One region of the Streptomyces sp. NPDC045846 genome, then DNA from elsewhere that is predicted to be linked to it. Evidence: riboswitches for the same ligand, from Rfam matches in the RefSeq annotation. Region 1 holds a riboswitch; each other region holds the start of a gene.
The links. Region 1 has a riboswitch for cyclic di-AMP ahead of AC07F3_RS29485 (transglycosylase family protein). Riboswitches for the same ligand answer to the same signal wherever they lie in the genome.
Positions count from the first base shown of each region.

Region 2: linked by a shared signal. The riboswitch ahead of AC07F3_RS37590 (M23 family metallopeptidase) and the one ahead of AC07F3_RS29485 (transglycosylase family protein) in region 1 are both predicted to bind cyclic di-AMP.
Region 3: linked by a shared signal. The riboswitch ahead of AC07F3_RS31025 (M23 family metallopeptidase) and the one ahead of AC07F3_RS29485 (transglycosylase family protein) in region 1 are both predicted to bind cyclic di-AMP.

Region 1 is NZ_JBWKKJ010000011.1:103,775-108,227, reverse strand. Features, by position in the region: gene AC07F3_RS29495 (cytochrome P450 family protein) at 1-476, shown strand, start outside; gene AC07F3_RS29490 (transglycosylase family protein) at 620-1,603, shown strand; cyclic di-AMP (ydaO/yuaA leader) riboswitch at 1,861-2,030, shown strand; gene AC07F3_RS29485 (transglycosylase family protein) at 2,034-2,729, shown strand; gene eno (phosphopyruvate hydratase) at 2,985-4,271, shown strand; gene AC07F3_RS29475 (FtsB family cell division protein) at 4,375-4,453, shown strand, end outside.
Region 2 is NZ_JBWKKJ010000021.1:19,424-23,876, forward strand. Features, by position in the region: gene AC07F3_RS37585 (PrsW family intramembrane metalloprotease) at 1-1,287, shown strand, start outside; gene AC07F3_RS37590 (M23 family metallopeptidase) at 1,469-2,536, opposite strand; cyclic di-AMP (ydaO/yuaA leader) riboswitch at 2,548-2,686, opposite strand; gene AC07F3_RS37595 (PP2C family protein-serine/threonine phosphatase) at 2,929-4,050, opposite strand; gene AC07F3_RS37600 (hypothetical protein) at 4,111-4,356, opposite strand; gene AC07F3_RS37605 (MerR family transcriptional regulator) at 4,427-4,453, opposite strand, start outside.
Region 3 is NZ_JBWKKJ010000012.1:128,731-133,183, reverse strand. Features, by position in the region: gene AC07F3_RS31035 (HPr family phosphocarrier protein) at 28-309, shown strand; gene AC07F3_RS31030 (GntR family transcriptional regulator) at 486-1,163, opposite strand; gene AC07F3_RS31025 (M23 family metallopeptidase) at 1,336-2,100, opposite strand; cyclic di-AMP (ydaO/yuaA leader) riboswitch at 2,114-2,273, opposite strand; gene AC07F3_RS31020 (M16 family metallopeptidase) at 2,477-3,841, opposite strand; gene AC07F3_RS31015 (M16 family metallopeptidase) at 3,859-4,453, opposite strand, start outside.

The sequences.
Region 1 (4,453 bases):
ACGCGCTGCTGCGCAACCCCGGACAGCGGGGGCGGCTCCAGGACTCGCTCGCCGCCGGGCGGAGCGACCTCCTCGAAACCGGCGTCGAGGAGCTGCTGCGGTACGACGGGCCCGTGGAGCTGGCGACCTGGCGGTTCGCCACCGAGCCGCTGACGATCGGCGGCCAGGACATCGCCTCGGGCGACCCGGTGCTCGTGGTGCTCGCCGCCGCCGACCGCGACCCCGAGCGCTTCGCCGCCCCGGACGTCCTCGACCTCGGCCGCAGGGACAACCAGCACCTCGGGTACGGCCACGGCATCCATTACTGCCTCGGCGCCCCGCTCGCCCGGCTCGAAGGGCAGACCGCGCTCGCGACGCTGCTGCGGCGCCTTCCTGACCTGCGGCTGGGGGCGGAACCTGACGATTTGCGCTGGCGCGGCGGGCTCATCATGCGCGGACTGCGCACCCTGCCGGTCCAGTTCACGCCGCCCCGCTGACCGGCCGGGACCGGGCCGGAACTGACGGACCGTCAAGACTGTGACTTTTATGTGATCTCTGGTGCATCGACTTGTGACAGGCGTTCGAGTACGGCTACGTTCACCGTTCATTCGGCTCAGCAGTCACACGGAAGGCCTTATTCATGCGCTCCGGGAATGGACGGCATCGTCGACCCCGCCAGGCACCCGCTCTCGTCGTCGCGGCGGGAGTGACCGGCTCGGCCATCGCCCTTCCCCTGCTCGCCGCGACCGGCGCGAACGCCGCGGACGCGAGCACCTGGAACCAGGTCGCGGCCTGTGAGTCGGGCGGGCTGTGGAGCGCCGACCTCGGCAACGGCCTGTACGGCGGCCTCCAGTTCTCGCAGCCCACATGGGAGGCGTACGGCGGCACGGAGTACGCCCAGCGCGCCGACCTGGCCAGCCGCGCCCAGCAGATAGCCGTGGCCGAGAAGGTGCTCGCGGCCAAGGGCCCGGGGGCCTTCGCGAACTGCGGCAGCGGCGCCGGGCTCGCCAAGGGCGGCGGCTCGGCCAACGTCGACCCGGGCGTGCCCGACACCTCGGACGGCACGACCGCGCCCCTCCCCGCGACCCCCGGCACCCCGCCGGCCAAGACGCCGGGCGCCACCCCGGCGCCGGGCGGCTCCGCGCCCGCCACGCCCGCGCCGGGCGCCCCCAAGCCGAGCGACCCGCCCAAGTCCCCGGCGCCGTCCGCCTCCACCCCCGCGGCCCCCGGCAAGCACCGCGGGGCGCCCTCGCCCGAGGAGAGCGCGGGCACGGCTCCGGGCGGCACCCCCTCGGGCGCGCCGGCCGGCCGGACCGAGCCGGGCGCTCCGGGCAGTCCGGCCGACGGCCGCGACGCGGGGCAGCACCCCTCGCGAGGTGACGGTGCCTCACGTGAGACCGGTAACACCCTTCCCGCGAGCGGCGACTACACCGTGCGCCCCGGCGACAATCTCTCGGCCATCGCCGACGCGAACAAGATCGAGGGCGGCTGGCCCGCGCTCTACCACGCCAACGAGCACCTCATCGGCACCGACCCGAACCTCATCCTGCCTGGCCAGAGCCTGGACCTGAAGGCCACGGCGGCCGCCGCCGCGACCCCGAACTCGGCGCCGAAGCAGGGTTAGTTCGCGGGCCTATGTCCGTTCTGCGCAAGTGAGACATGGGTCTCTTCGCCCCAACTGGCGTGTCCCGTCTGCCCGGTCCGTCCGTCCCGCCCCTCACCTGCGGAAACATCCCTTGTGTCGCCGCAAGTAGGGGGGATTTCTCCGCGATGTGCGTCTTTGAACATTGGCGGGGCGTGTGTTTTCGTCGTTCTCGCTCGTCACCGCGAGCCCCTTCGACCGAGCACGCCGAATCCTGCCGTCGGCCGGAGGGAACAGTCGACGCTTATGCGCCGTAGGCAGGAGCGGGGGACCCAAGGTAGGCGCCGGGCCCAGCAGTTCACATGACTGCCGGAACCGGCTTGGGGTGAAGACGGGCGCACCGACGCTCGGCCGGGCAGCTCACGCCCGAACCCGACAGCTCACCTCGCAGGCGTCGGTGAGGAGAACCTCCATGCTGCTTTCCGGCAAGGGCAAGCACCGCCGCCCGTCCAAGGCCGTCCGTGTCGCCACGCTGGCCGGTGTCACCGGCGCCGCCGTGGCCGCCCCGCTGATGGCGGCGGGCAACGCCTCCGCCGCCTCCGTCCAGACCTGGGACGCCGTCGCCCAGTGCGAGTCCGGCGGCAACTGGTCCATCAACACCGGCAACGGCTACTACGGCGGCCTGCAGTTCTCGCAGTCCTCCTGGGCCGCCGCCGGCGGCACCCAGTACGCCTCGCGCGCCGACCTGGCCACCAAGGGCCAGCAGATAGCCACCGCCGAGAAGCTGCTCGCGATGCAGGGCCCGGGTGCCTGGTCCTGCGCCGGTGCGGGCAACCTGACCTCGGGCGGCGGCAAGGCCGACGTGGACACCTCCGGTTCCTCGTCCTCGTCGAAGCCGTCGAAGCCGTCCAAGCCGAAGCAGCAGGCCCAGCCGCAGCAGAAGTCCGAGCGCGCCGAGTCGGCGCCGAAGGCCAGCCGCGACGAGCAGCGCAGCGAGCCGGTCAAGCAGGGCAACGGCGAGTACGCCGTCAAGTCCGGCGACACGCTCGGCAACATCGCCGCGGCCAACGGCGTCAAGGGCGGCTGGCAGAAGCTGTTCGACCTGAACAAGGACATCGTCAAGGACGCGAACCTGATCTTCCCGGGCCAGAAGCTGCACCTCGGCTGAGTCCCGCCCCCTTCAGGCCGCCCCGGCCCGGCGCGTTCCCCCCGTACGCGCCGGGCCGGGGCTTCGTCATTACCGGGCAGTAGTGTTGTGGTCCTTTGCCCGGGAATCAGGGTCCTTGGGCCCTTTTTCGTCCCAGGAGGCGGGCACTCGGCTGGCCGGAGCTCCAGAGCCGGTTAGGCTCTTGTCGCAAGGCGAAGCGACCCCGCATGTCCCTGCACTGCTTGCGTCACATCTAGCGTCACATCCCAGAAGGAGATGCTCGTGCCGTCCATCGACGTCGTCGTAGCCCGGGAAATCCTGGACTCCCGAGGCAACCCCACGGTCGAGGTCGAGGTCGGCCTCGACGACGGCAGCACCGGCCGTGCTGCAGTTCCGTCCGGCGCCTCCACCGGTGCCTTCGAGGCCATCGAGCTCCGCGACGGCGACCCGAACCGCTACGGCGGCAAGGGTGTCGAGAAGGCCGTCCTCGCCGTCATCGAGCAGATCGGCCCGGAGCTCGTCGGCTACGACGCCACCGAGCAGCGCCTGATCGACCAGGCCATGTTCGACCTGGACGCCACGGACAACAAGGGCTCGCTCGGCGCCAACGCCATCCTCGGCGTCTCCCTCGCCGTCGCGCACGCCGCCTCCGAGGCCAGCGACCTGCCGCTGTTCCGCTACCTGGGCGGCCCCAACGCGCACCTGCTGCCCGTCCCGATGATGAACATCCTCAACGGCGGGTCGCACGCCGACTCCAACGTGGACATCCAGGAGTTCATGATCGCCCCGATCGGCGCGGAGTCCTTCTCCGAGGCCCTTCGCTGGGGTGCCGAGGTCTACCACACGCTCAAGAGCGTCCTGAAGCGCAAGGGCCTGTCCACCGGCCTCGGTGACGAGGGCGGCTTCGCGCCGAACCTGGAGTCCAACCGCGCCGCCCTCGACCTCATCCTCGAGGCCATCAAGGAAGCCGGTTACGCCCCGGGCAAGGACATCGCGCTCGCGCTCGACGTCGCCGCGTCCGAGTTCTACAAGGACGGCAAGTACGAGTTCGAGGGCAAGTCCCGCTCGGCCGCCGAGATGACCGAGTACTACGAGGAGCTCGTCTCCGCGTACCCGCTGGTCTCCATCGAGGACCCGCTGTTCGAGGACGACTGGGCCGGCTGGAACACCATCACCTCGCGCCTGGGCTCCAAGGTCCAGATCGTCGGTGACGACCTGTTCGTGACCAACCCCGAGCGCCTGTCGCGCGGCATCGAGGAGGGCTCCGCCAACGCCCTGCTCGTCAAGGTCAACCAGATCGGTTCGCTGACCGAGACCCTGGACGCCGTCGAGATGGCCCAGCGCAACGGCTTCAAGTGCATGATGTCGCACCGCTCCGGCGAGACCGAGGACGTCACCATCGCCGACCTCGCCGTCGCGGTGAACTGCGGCCAGATCAAGACCGGCGCCCCGGCCCGCTCGGACCGCGTCGCCAAGTACAACCAGCTGCTGCGCATCGAGGAGATCCTCGACGACGCCGCCGTGTACGCGGGCCGCAGCGCGTTCCCCCGCTTCAAGGGCTGACGTCGTGAAGGGCTGACGCCCTAGCCAGTCGTACGTACGTCCCCGGCCGCGGTCCCGTACCGTGTCCGGGGACGTCCGTGTGTAACGGGGAGGCGGGAGAGCGATGGGCAAGAACGCCAAGGGCGGTGACCGCGACCGGTTCTCCACCGCGGCCCGGCTCAAGGTGCTCGGCGAGCAGACCG
Region 2 (4,453 bases), on a different contig from region 1:
TGGCGTTCCAAGGCGGTCCGCGCGGGCGCGCTGATCACCCTGCTCGCGCTGTGCGGCCTGGTCATCTTCGCTCTCGTACGGGACCAGACCGGCACCGAGGGCTTCCTGGTGGGGCTCGGGCTCGCGGTGCTTCCGGTGCCGCTGCTCGGCGCCGCGTTCCGCTGGCTGGACCGGGTCGATCCCGGCCCGTGGCGCAACCTCCTGTTCGCCCTGTCGTGGGGCGCCTGCGCCGCCGCCCTGGTCGCGATCATCGCCAACTCGTTCGCGACGCGCTGGATAGCCACGGCCACCGCCGACCCGTCCTCCGCCGACCATCTGGGCGCCAGCGTCATAGCGCCCATCGTCGAGGAGAGCGCGAAGGCGGTGGCCGTCCTGCTGCTGTTCCTCTTCCGCAGACGCGACTTCAAGGGGATCGTCGACGGCGTCGTCTTCGCCGGTTTCACCGCCACCGGCTTCGCCTTCACCGAGAACATCCTGTACCTGGGCAACGCCTTCGGAGAGGACCAGGCCAGCCACAGCGGGGGCCTCGCCTCGACCACGGCGGCGACGTTCTTCGTACGGGTCGTCATGTCGCCGTTCGCGCACCCCCTGTTCACCGTGCTGACCGGCATCGGCTTCGGCATGGCCGCGCTCGCGCCGCCCGGCAGGCGGCTGCGCCGGGTCGCCTTCCCGCTGCTGGGCCTGGTGTGCGCGATGGGCATGCACGCCCTGTGGAACAGTTCGACGCTGTTCGGGGTGTACGGCTTCTACATCGTGTACGGGGCCTTCATGGTGCCGGTGTTCGGGCTGCTGACCTGGCTCGCGATCTGGAGCCGCCAGCGCGAGCTGCGGACGATCGCCGCCGAGCTGCCCGCGTACGCCGCGGCCGGCTGGCTCGGTCCCGCCGAGCCGCTCGCGCTGTCCTCGATGCGGGCCCGCGCCACAGCCCGCGACTTCGCGCACCACCGCTTCGGCGGGAAGCCCGCGGCACGGGCGGTCGCCGAGTACGAGGCGTTCGCGACCGCGCTCGCCTTCCTGCGCCACCGCGCCTACCGCAGCGCGGGAGCCACCGGCCCTGGGCCCGACTTCGCGGCCCGCGAGCAGGAGCTGCTCCACCATCTGTGGGAGCGCAAGCCGGTCGCAGCCCCGGCGCTGCTGTACGCGGCGGGCGCGACGGGCCGGATCTGGCTGCCCCCACAGCCGGGCCCCCCGCACCCCTACACCCAGCACGTGCAGTACACGCCCTACGCTCCGCATCCCCCCTACAACCAACCAGCCCCGGCCCACCACAACCCGTACTTGCACTGACCCCAGACCAAAACGGGCCAAGGGGCGCGGGGAACTGCGCGAGCAAGCGGTCACGGCCCGCAGACGAAAGAGGGGTTCAGGGGCGCGGGGAACTGCGCGAGCAACCACCCACGCCGGACGGACGACAGCGCATCAAGGGGCGCGAGGAACTGCGCGAAACGGGCCACCCCGCAGGGCCACCTCAGGGATTGAGGCCCTTCGACTGAAGCCAGGCCATGGGATCGATACCCGTACCGGACGGCGTGTGCACCTCCAGGTGCAGATGCGGCCCGGTCACATTCCCCGTCGCACCGACGCGCCCGATGACATCCCCCGCCGCCACCTGCTGCCCCACCGACACCGCGAGGGACGACTGGTGGCAGTACCAGAGCTCGCTGCCGTCGTCGAGCGCGATGACCGTGCGGTAGCCGTACGCCCCCGCCCAGCCCGCCGACTTGATCGTCCCGGAGTGGATCGCCTTGAGCGGCGTACCCGTCGGGGCCGCGAAGTCGAGGCCGGTGTGGTGGCCGGAGGACCACATCGAGCCGGCCTCGCCGAACGTGGAGGTGAGCGTGTACGAGCCCACCGGCAGCGAGTAGCTCGCGGCCAGCTTGGCGAGCCGCTCCTCCTCCGCCTTCTTCGCCGCGGCCTCCTCGGCCGCCTTCTTGTCGGCCGCGGCCTGGGCGGTGGCCGCGTCCTGCTTGGCCTTGGCCTCGGCGGCCGCCTTCTCGGCGGCGGCCTTCTGCGCGGCCGCCTTCGCCTCGGCCGCCGCACCGGCCTTCTGCTGCTCGGCCTGCTGGAGGATGCGGGCGCGCAGCGCCTCACCGGCGTCGGTGGCGCCCTGTTCGGCCTCGGCGGTGGACAGGCCGGCCATGGTGAGCGGCGCGGCGGCGATCTTCTGGTCGGCCCGGGCCGCGGCGGTCTTCGGGGCGTCCGCGCCGTGCGCGACGAGTTCGCCGACGCCGGGCAGCGACCCGAGGTCGGGCAGGTTGTCCTTGACGGAGTCGGGCAGGGATATGGAGACCGGCGGCTTGGTCTGCGCGGTGGCCATGCCGCCCGCGCCGACCGCGGCTATGACGCCGACGCCGAGGACGGTGGAGCTGCGGGCGAGGCCGCCGCGCTGCTTGGCCACCCGGTGGCGGCCGCGTACCGGGCGGACGGACTCCTCGGTCGGGTCCCACTCCTCCCAGCTCTCGGTCTCGCCGGGTACGTCCCCGTACAGCGAATGCGGAGGCATGGGGGTGTCGAGGGCAGGCTCGTTGGACGCCACGAAGGCGCGCTCCTTTCCTTCCTTCTCGCCTACCGGGTTAGCTGACGGGTTCGGAGCAGGAAGGTCTCCTACGAGCGCCCGGGAAGGCGCCCGATTCACCCCAAGTTGGTGGTTCCCCGGTTCCCTTGCGGAATTCGGCGCAGGCGCGCGGCGCCGCCTTGGCGGCGGCTGGGACGACCGCGCTGCGTTATCGAACGTTAATAGACAGCAGGGGTGGTTTCCAAGCCGTTCCCACTGATCGTTAACGGTCCTGGCCTGGACTTACCGCACCATAGCCGGGCCAAGCCGGGCGAGTTGACGGCTCCTCGGGGTCACGCGCGTCACACTCCATTTCTGACGGTGTGTCAATTGTTATGCGCAGCGACACCCTTCGGGCACGCACCGTGAGCGCCTCATTTCACGATCCTGACGGTGCGCCGCCGCTCGGGCTGCCCCTCGCTCGGCCGGGTCACCGCGAGCAGCGCCATGTCGTCGCTCGCGCCGCCGCCCGTGTACCGGCGCACGTCGTCGACGAGCGCGTCCAGGACCTCCTCCGGGCCGGGGAAGATCGCCCCGCGCAGCCGGGTGCCCGGGTCGTAGAAGACTCCCTCGGCGTCCCGCGCCTCGGACAGGCCGTCGGTGTAGAGGAGCAGCGTCGACCCGGCGGGAAAGGGGTGCGGATCGGACCGGTCCGGCCACACCCCGAGGTCCGCCATGCCGAGCGGCAGCGCGGGCTCGCTCGGCACGAGGGTGTCGAGGGAGCCGTCCGCGTGCAGCAGGAACGGCTCGGGGTGCCCCCGGTTCACCAGACGTACGGTGCCGTCGCCGCGCGGGATCTCGGCGAGCAGCGCGGTGGTGAACCCCTCGACCGCGTCGAGCCGGTCGCGGCGGGTGCCCTCGCGGGCCAGCGCCCGCTCCAGGCGCTGGGTCACCGCCTCCAGGGACGACTCGTGCTCGGCGGCCTCGCGGAAGGCGCCGATCACCACGGCGACGGCCTCCACCGCCTGGAGGCCCTTGCCGCGTACGTCACCGACGATGAGCCGCACCCCGTACGGGGTGTCCTGCACGGCGAACAGGTCACCGCCGATGAAGGCGTCCGCCTGCGCCGCCTCGTACCGCGCGGCCACGTGGAGGCCGCCGATCCGGGCCGCGGGCGTGGGCAGGACGGCGCGCTGCGCTGTCTCGGCGATGACGCGGGCCGAGGCGAGCTGCTCGTCGCTGCGGCGCAGGATGCGGTTGATGACGAGGGCCAGGGCACCCACCGTCAGCACGGTGAACAGCTCGCTGGCGCCTTCACCCAGGTTGGGAAGATCGTGTATGAACCAGAGCGCCACCACCGCGAGCATCGAGCCCAGGCCGATGGCGGCGGTGGCGCGGGCCGAGTGGAACGGGGCGGCGATCACGGGGGCGCCGGCGAACAGCGCGGCGAACGTCAGGTCGGGCGGGGTCGAGGCGTCGGAGACGAAGCCGACGACGATGAGCAGTACGGGTAGCGCCCGTACCAGGCGCCCGTCGCCCTCCGCTGCCTGCCGCACCCGTCCAGCCTGGCGCCTTCCGGCCGCCCCGGCGACTCGGCGCGCCCAAGCGGGTGCCGGTCAGTGGCGGCGGCAGCGGTGCGGGCCCGGGCGTCCCCGGGCGCAGCTCCCTGGGGTGTGGCGGTGGTTCGCGCCCCGATCGGGCACGCACGGCAGCTCGACCCAGCCGCCGCGGTTCAGTCGGCAGCCGTGCGCGGGGGCCGCGGTCCCGGCGGCCGGCACCCGGGCGACCGGGGCGGGCCCGGCCGTCTTCTCACAGCCGCTCAGGACGAGCGCGCAGACGACGAGCAGCAGCACGGCAGGCACCTTCCGCCGTGTCCTTCGCTGTCCCGACCGCGTCGCCGCTCTCCCGTGCTCACTCATGGCGAGCGCGAGACTACTCCGCGCACGTGCTCCCGGTGGC
Region 3 (4,453 bases), on a different contig from region 1:
CCGTCAGAGATTTCGAAGGGCAACACCATGGCTGAGCGCCGCGTCAACGTCGGCTGGGCCGAGGGCCTGCACGCCCGCCCCGCGTCCATCTTCGTCCGTGCCGCCACGGCCGCCGGAGTCCCCATGACCATCGCCAAGGCCGACGGCAACCCGGTCAACGCCGCGTCCATGCTCGCGGTGCTCGGCCTGGGTGCGCAGGGCGGCGAGGAGATCGTGCTGGCCTCCGACGCCGAGGGCGCGGACGCCGCGCTCGACCGGCTGGCCAAGCTGGTCGCCGAGGGTCTCGAGGAGCTCCCCGAGACCGTCTGATCCGGTCGACGTCACGTCGAAGGACCGCCGCTTCCGCATCGGGGAGAGGCGGTCCTTTCGTTTTCCCCGCCCCGGGCCGACAGCTTTGACGGATTGCGCGAAAGACCGCCGGGCCCCGAATTCCGGGCAGCGAAATGCGGCCGCGCTTTTCGCCTCCTTTGTATACGGCACCCCTGTTAAGCGCGGGCGCTCGCGGTGTTGACGGGAGGTTGCGGAGTTCTCACGGCCGCGGCCCCGCGCAGCCGATGGGCGGAAAAGGATCGCTCGGCGTGCAGGGCGGTGAGCGAGCGGGCGCGTTCGGCGTCGCCGCGGGCCACCGCGTCGGTGATGGCGCCGCGTTCGGCCCAGGTCTCCACCGGGCGGACCGTCCCGTCGACCACGTACATCCAGGCGACCTTGTGCCGCACCTGCGTGAGCAGCGCGATGAGTCCGGGGCTCGCGGAGGCCTGGGCCAGCGTCTCGTGGAACCAGCCGCCCAGTGAGCGCAGATCCTCGCCCTGACCGCGCCTGGCCCGGTCCTGACCTAGCCTCACCAGGCCGCGCAGCACCTTGAGATGGGCCTCGCCCCGGCGCCCGGCGGCCCGCGCGGCGGCCAACGGCTCCAGGAGCGCGCGCAGTTCGAGGAGGTCGGCGGCCTCCAGCTCGGTGGGCTCGGCCACACAGGCGCCCGCGTGCCTGCGGGTGGTCACGAAGCCCTCGGACTCCAGGGTGCGCAGGGCCTCGCGGACCGGCACGCGGGAGACCCCGTACCGGCGCGCGAGGACCTCCTCGGCGAGCCGGCCGCCGCGCTCGAAGACACCCGAGACAATGTCGTCGCGGATTGCCGTGCATACCGAATGCGCCGGAATGCGCATGGCCGAACCTCCGCCTGATCCCCGCGCAACGCGGTCGATGGACGTCTTTTCCGCGACTCTATGGCAGCCCTTGTTAATTCCCGGTGACGGGCCGGAACCGATGGATTTCTTCCGGCCAACGACGAAGGCCCCCGGCTGTGTGCCGGAGGCCTTCGGTGCGCGCGGGTACGTCCTAGACGTTGACGCCGTGCGAGCGCAGATAGGCGACGGGGTCGATGTCCGAGCCGTACTGCGGGCCCGTGCGGGCCTCGAAGTGCAGGTGCGGGCCGGTGGTGTTGCCGGTGTCGCCCGACAGCGCGATCTGCTGGCCGGGCTCGACGGACTGGCCGACGGAGACCTGGATGACCGAGAGGTGGCCGTACTGGGTGTACGTGCCGTCGTTCATCCGGATCACGATGTTGTTGCCGTACGCCCCGCCCCAGCCCGCCTCGACGACGGTGCCCAGGCCGACGGCGTGCACCGAAGTGCCGCTCGCCGCGTGGAAATCGATGCCGGTGTGGCTGCCCGACGACCAGATCGAGCCGCCGGTCTTGTAGCCGGTGGACACATAGCTGTCGGATATGGGGGCCACGAAGGTGTTGAGGCGCTTGCGCTCGGCCTCGCGCGCGGCCCGCTCCTTGGCCTCGCGGTCCTCCTTGGCCCGCTGCTCCGCCTTGGCCTTGGCGGCCGCCTCGGCCTCGGCCTTCGCCCGGGCCTTCACGGCGGCCTGCTTCTGCGCGTCGGCCTGGGCGCCCAGCTGGTCCGCGAGGGTGTCGCCGATGACGATGGCCTGGGTGAGGCCGGTGTCGGCGGTGGCGCTCGGGGCGGCGACGGCCGGGGAGGCGAGGGTGCCTACGACTCCGGCGGTGGCGAGGGTGGCGATGCCCGCGATGTTCGCGCTGCGGCGCGTCATGCGGCTGGGCGCGCGGTGCTTCCCGGTGGCACGGGTGAACGCCATGGAGTGGCGGTGTCCTTTCCTTCCATCTCGCCTACCGGGTTAGCTGACGGGTTCGGAGCAGGAAGGTCTCCTACGGGCTCCTCCGCGGGCGGAGGCGTCCGATTCACCCCAGGGACTGAGTGGGTCCCCGGCTCCCCTGGCTCGCGCCATCGGGGACTCGGCGATCACTGTCCGGTGCCGCGGCTGCGACGGGTGGTGACGGACAGCGGGACCGACGCTAGACGGCTGATCTTTCAATCACCAAACACACACAGGATTTTGTAGCGCACGCCACATGACAGACAGGCAACCTCCCCAATAAACCGGACATAAGGGGGGACCCCGGCGGCGCATCCGCCACCGGGGTCCCCTGTGTCTCCGCTCGCGCGGGCCTCAATCAGCCGGTGACGACGGTCACTTCACCGATTCCGAGCGCCCGGACGGGCTCCTCGATCTGCGCGGCGTCGCCCACGAGCACGGTGACGAGCCGGTCGGCCGGGAAGGCGTTGACGACGGCCGCCGTCGCCTCCACGGTGCCGGTCTCGGCGAGCAGCGCGTACAGCTGGGCCTGGTAGTCGTCCGGCAGGAACTGCTCGACCTGGTCGGCCAGCGTCGCCGCGACGGCCGCGGCCGTCTCGTACTTGAGCGGCGCGACGCCGACCAGGTTCTGCACGGCCGTCTCGCGCTCGGCGTCGGTGAGGCCCTCCGCGGCCAGCGTGCGCAGCACCTTCCACAGGTCGTCGAGGGCCGGGCCGGTGTTCGGGGTGTCGACCGAGCCGCTGATGGCGAGCATCGCGGCGCCGCCGTCCGGCCCCGAGCGCAGCACCTGGCCGAACGCGCGCACCCCGTAGGTGTAGCCCTTCTCCTCGCGCAGCACGCGGTCGAGGCGGGAGGTCAGGGTGCCGCCCAGGCAGTACGTGCCGAGCACCTGGGCCGCCCAGACCCGGTCGTGCCGGTCGGCGCCGATGCGGCCGATGAGCAGCTGGGTCTGGACCGCGCCGGGGCGGTCCACGATGACGACCCGGCCGGTGTCGTCGGCGGTGATCGGCGGGACGGGGCGCGGCTCCGCGGGGTCGCCCGTCCAGTCGCCCAGGGTGTCCGCGAGGATCGCGTCGAGGTCGGTGCCCGACAGGTCGCCGACAACCACGGCCACCGTCGTCGCGGGCCGCACGTACGCCTCGTAGAAGGCGCGCACCGCGGCGGCGTCGATCGGGGCGACGGTCTCCTCGGTGCCCTGGCGGGGCCGGGACATGCGCGCGGAGGCCGGGAACAGCTCCTTGGAGAGCTGCTTGGCGGCCCGCCGGGCCGGGTTGGCCTGCTCGTGCGGGATCTCGTCGAGCCGGTTGCGCACCAGCCGCTCGATCTCGGAGTCGGCGAACGCGGGGGCCCGCAGCGCCTCGGCGAGCAGCGAGAGCGCCTTGGGCAGCCGCGAGACCGGCACTTCGAGGGAGACCCGCACGCCGGGGTGGTCGGCGTGTGCGTCGATGGTGGCGCCGCACCGCTCCAGCTCGGCGGCGAACTCCTCGGCCGAGTGCTTGTCGGTGCCCTCGGTCAGGGCGCGCGCCATGATGGTGGCGACGCCGTCGAGGCCCTCGGGCTCGGCGTCCAGCGGGGCCGCGAGGAAGATCTCCACGGCGACGACCTGCTGGCCGGGCCGGTGGCAGCGCAACACGGTCACGCCGTTGGCGAGCGTGCCGCGCTCGGGGGCCGGGAAGGCCCACGGCGTGGGGGTGCCGGCGGCCGGCTGCGGGTGGAACTCCATGGTCACGACAGCGTCCGTCACTGGCCCGCCTCTTCTTCCTCTTCGTTGCCTGCCTCGGGTGCCGCGATGGGCTCGTACACCAGGACCGCCCGGTTGTCGGGGCGCAGCGTCGCCGCGGCGACCGCCTTGACCTCGGCGGCGGTGATGTCCAGGACGCGGTCGACCGCGGTCAGGGCGAGCTGCGGGTCGCCGAACAGCACGGCGTACCGGCACAGTTCGTCGGCGCGGCCGGCGACCGTGCCGAGCCGGTCGAGCCACTCGCGCTCCAACTGGGCCTGGGCGCGCTCCATCTCCTCGTCGGTGGGGCCCTCCTCGGCGAACCGCGCGAGCTCCTCGTCGACCGCGGCCTCGATGTCGGGGACCTCGACGCCCGCGGACGTCTTGACGTCCAGCCAGCCGAGCGAGGGCGCCCCGGCGAGCCGCAGCAGGCCGAATCCGGCGGCCACCGCGCTCTGGTCGCGGCGGACCAGGCGGTTGTGCAGCCGGGAGGACTCGCCGCCGCCGAGGACGGTGAGCGCCAGGTCGGCGGCGTCGGCCTCGCGGGTGCCGTCGTGGGGCAGCCGGTAGGCGGCCATCAGCGCGCGGGCCGGGACGTCCTCCTCGACGACCTCG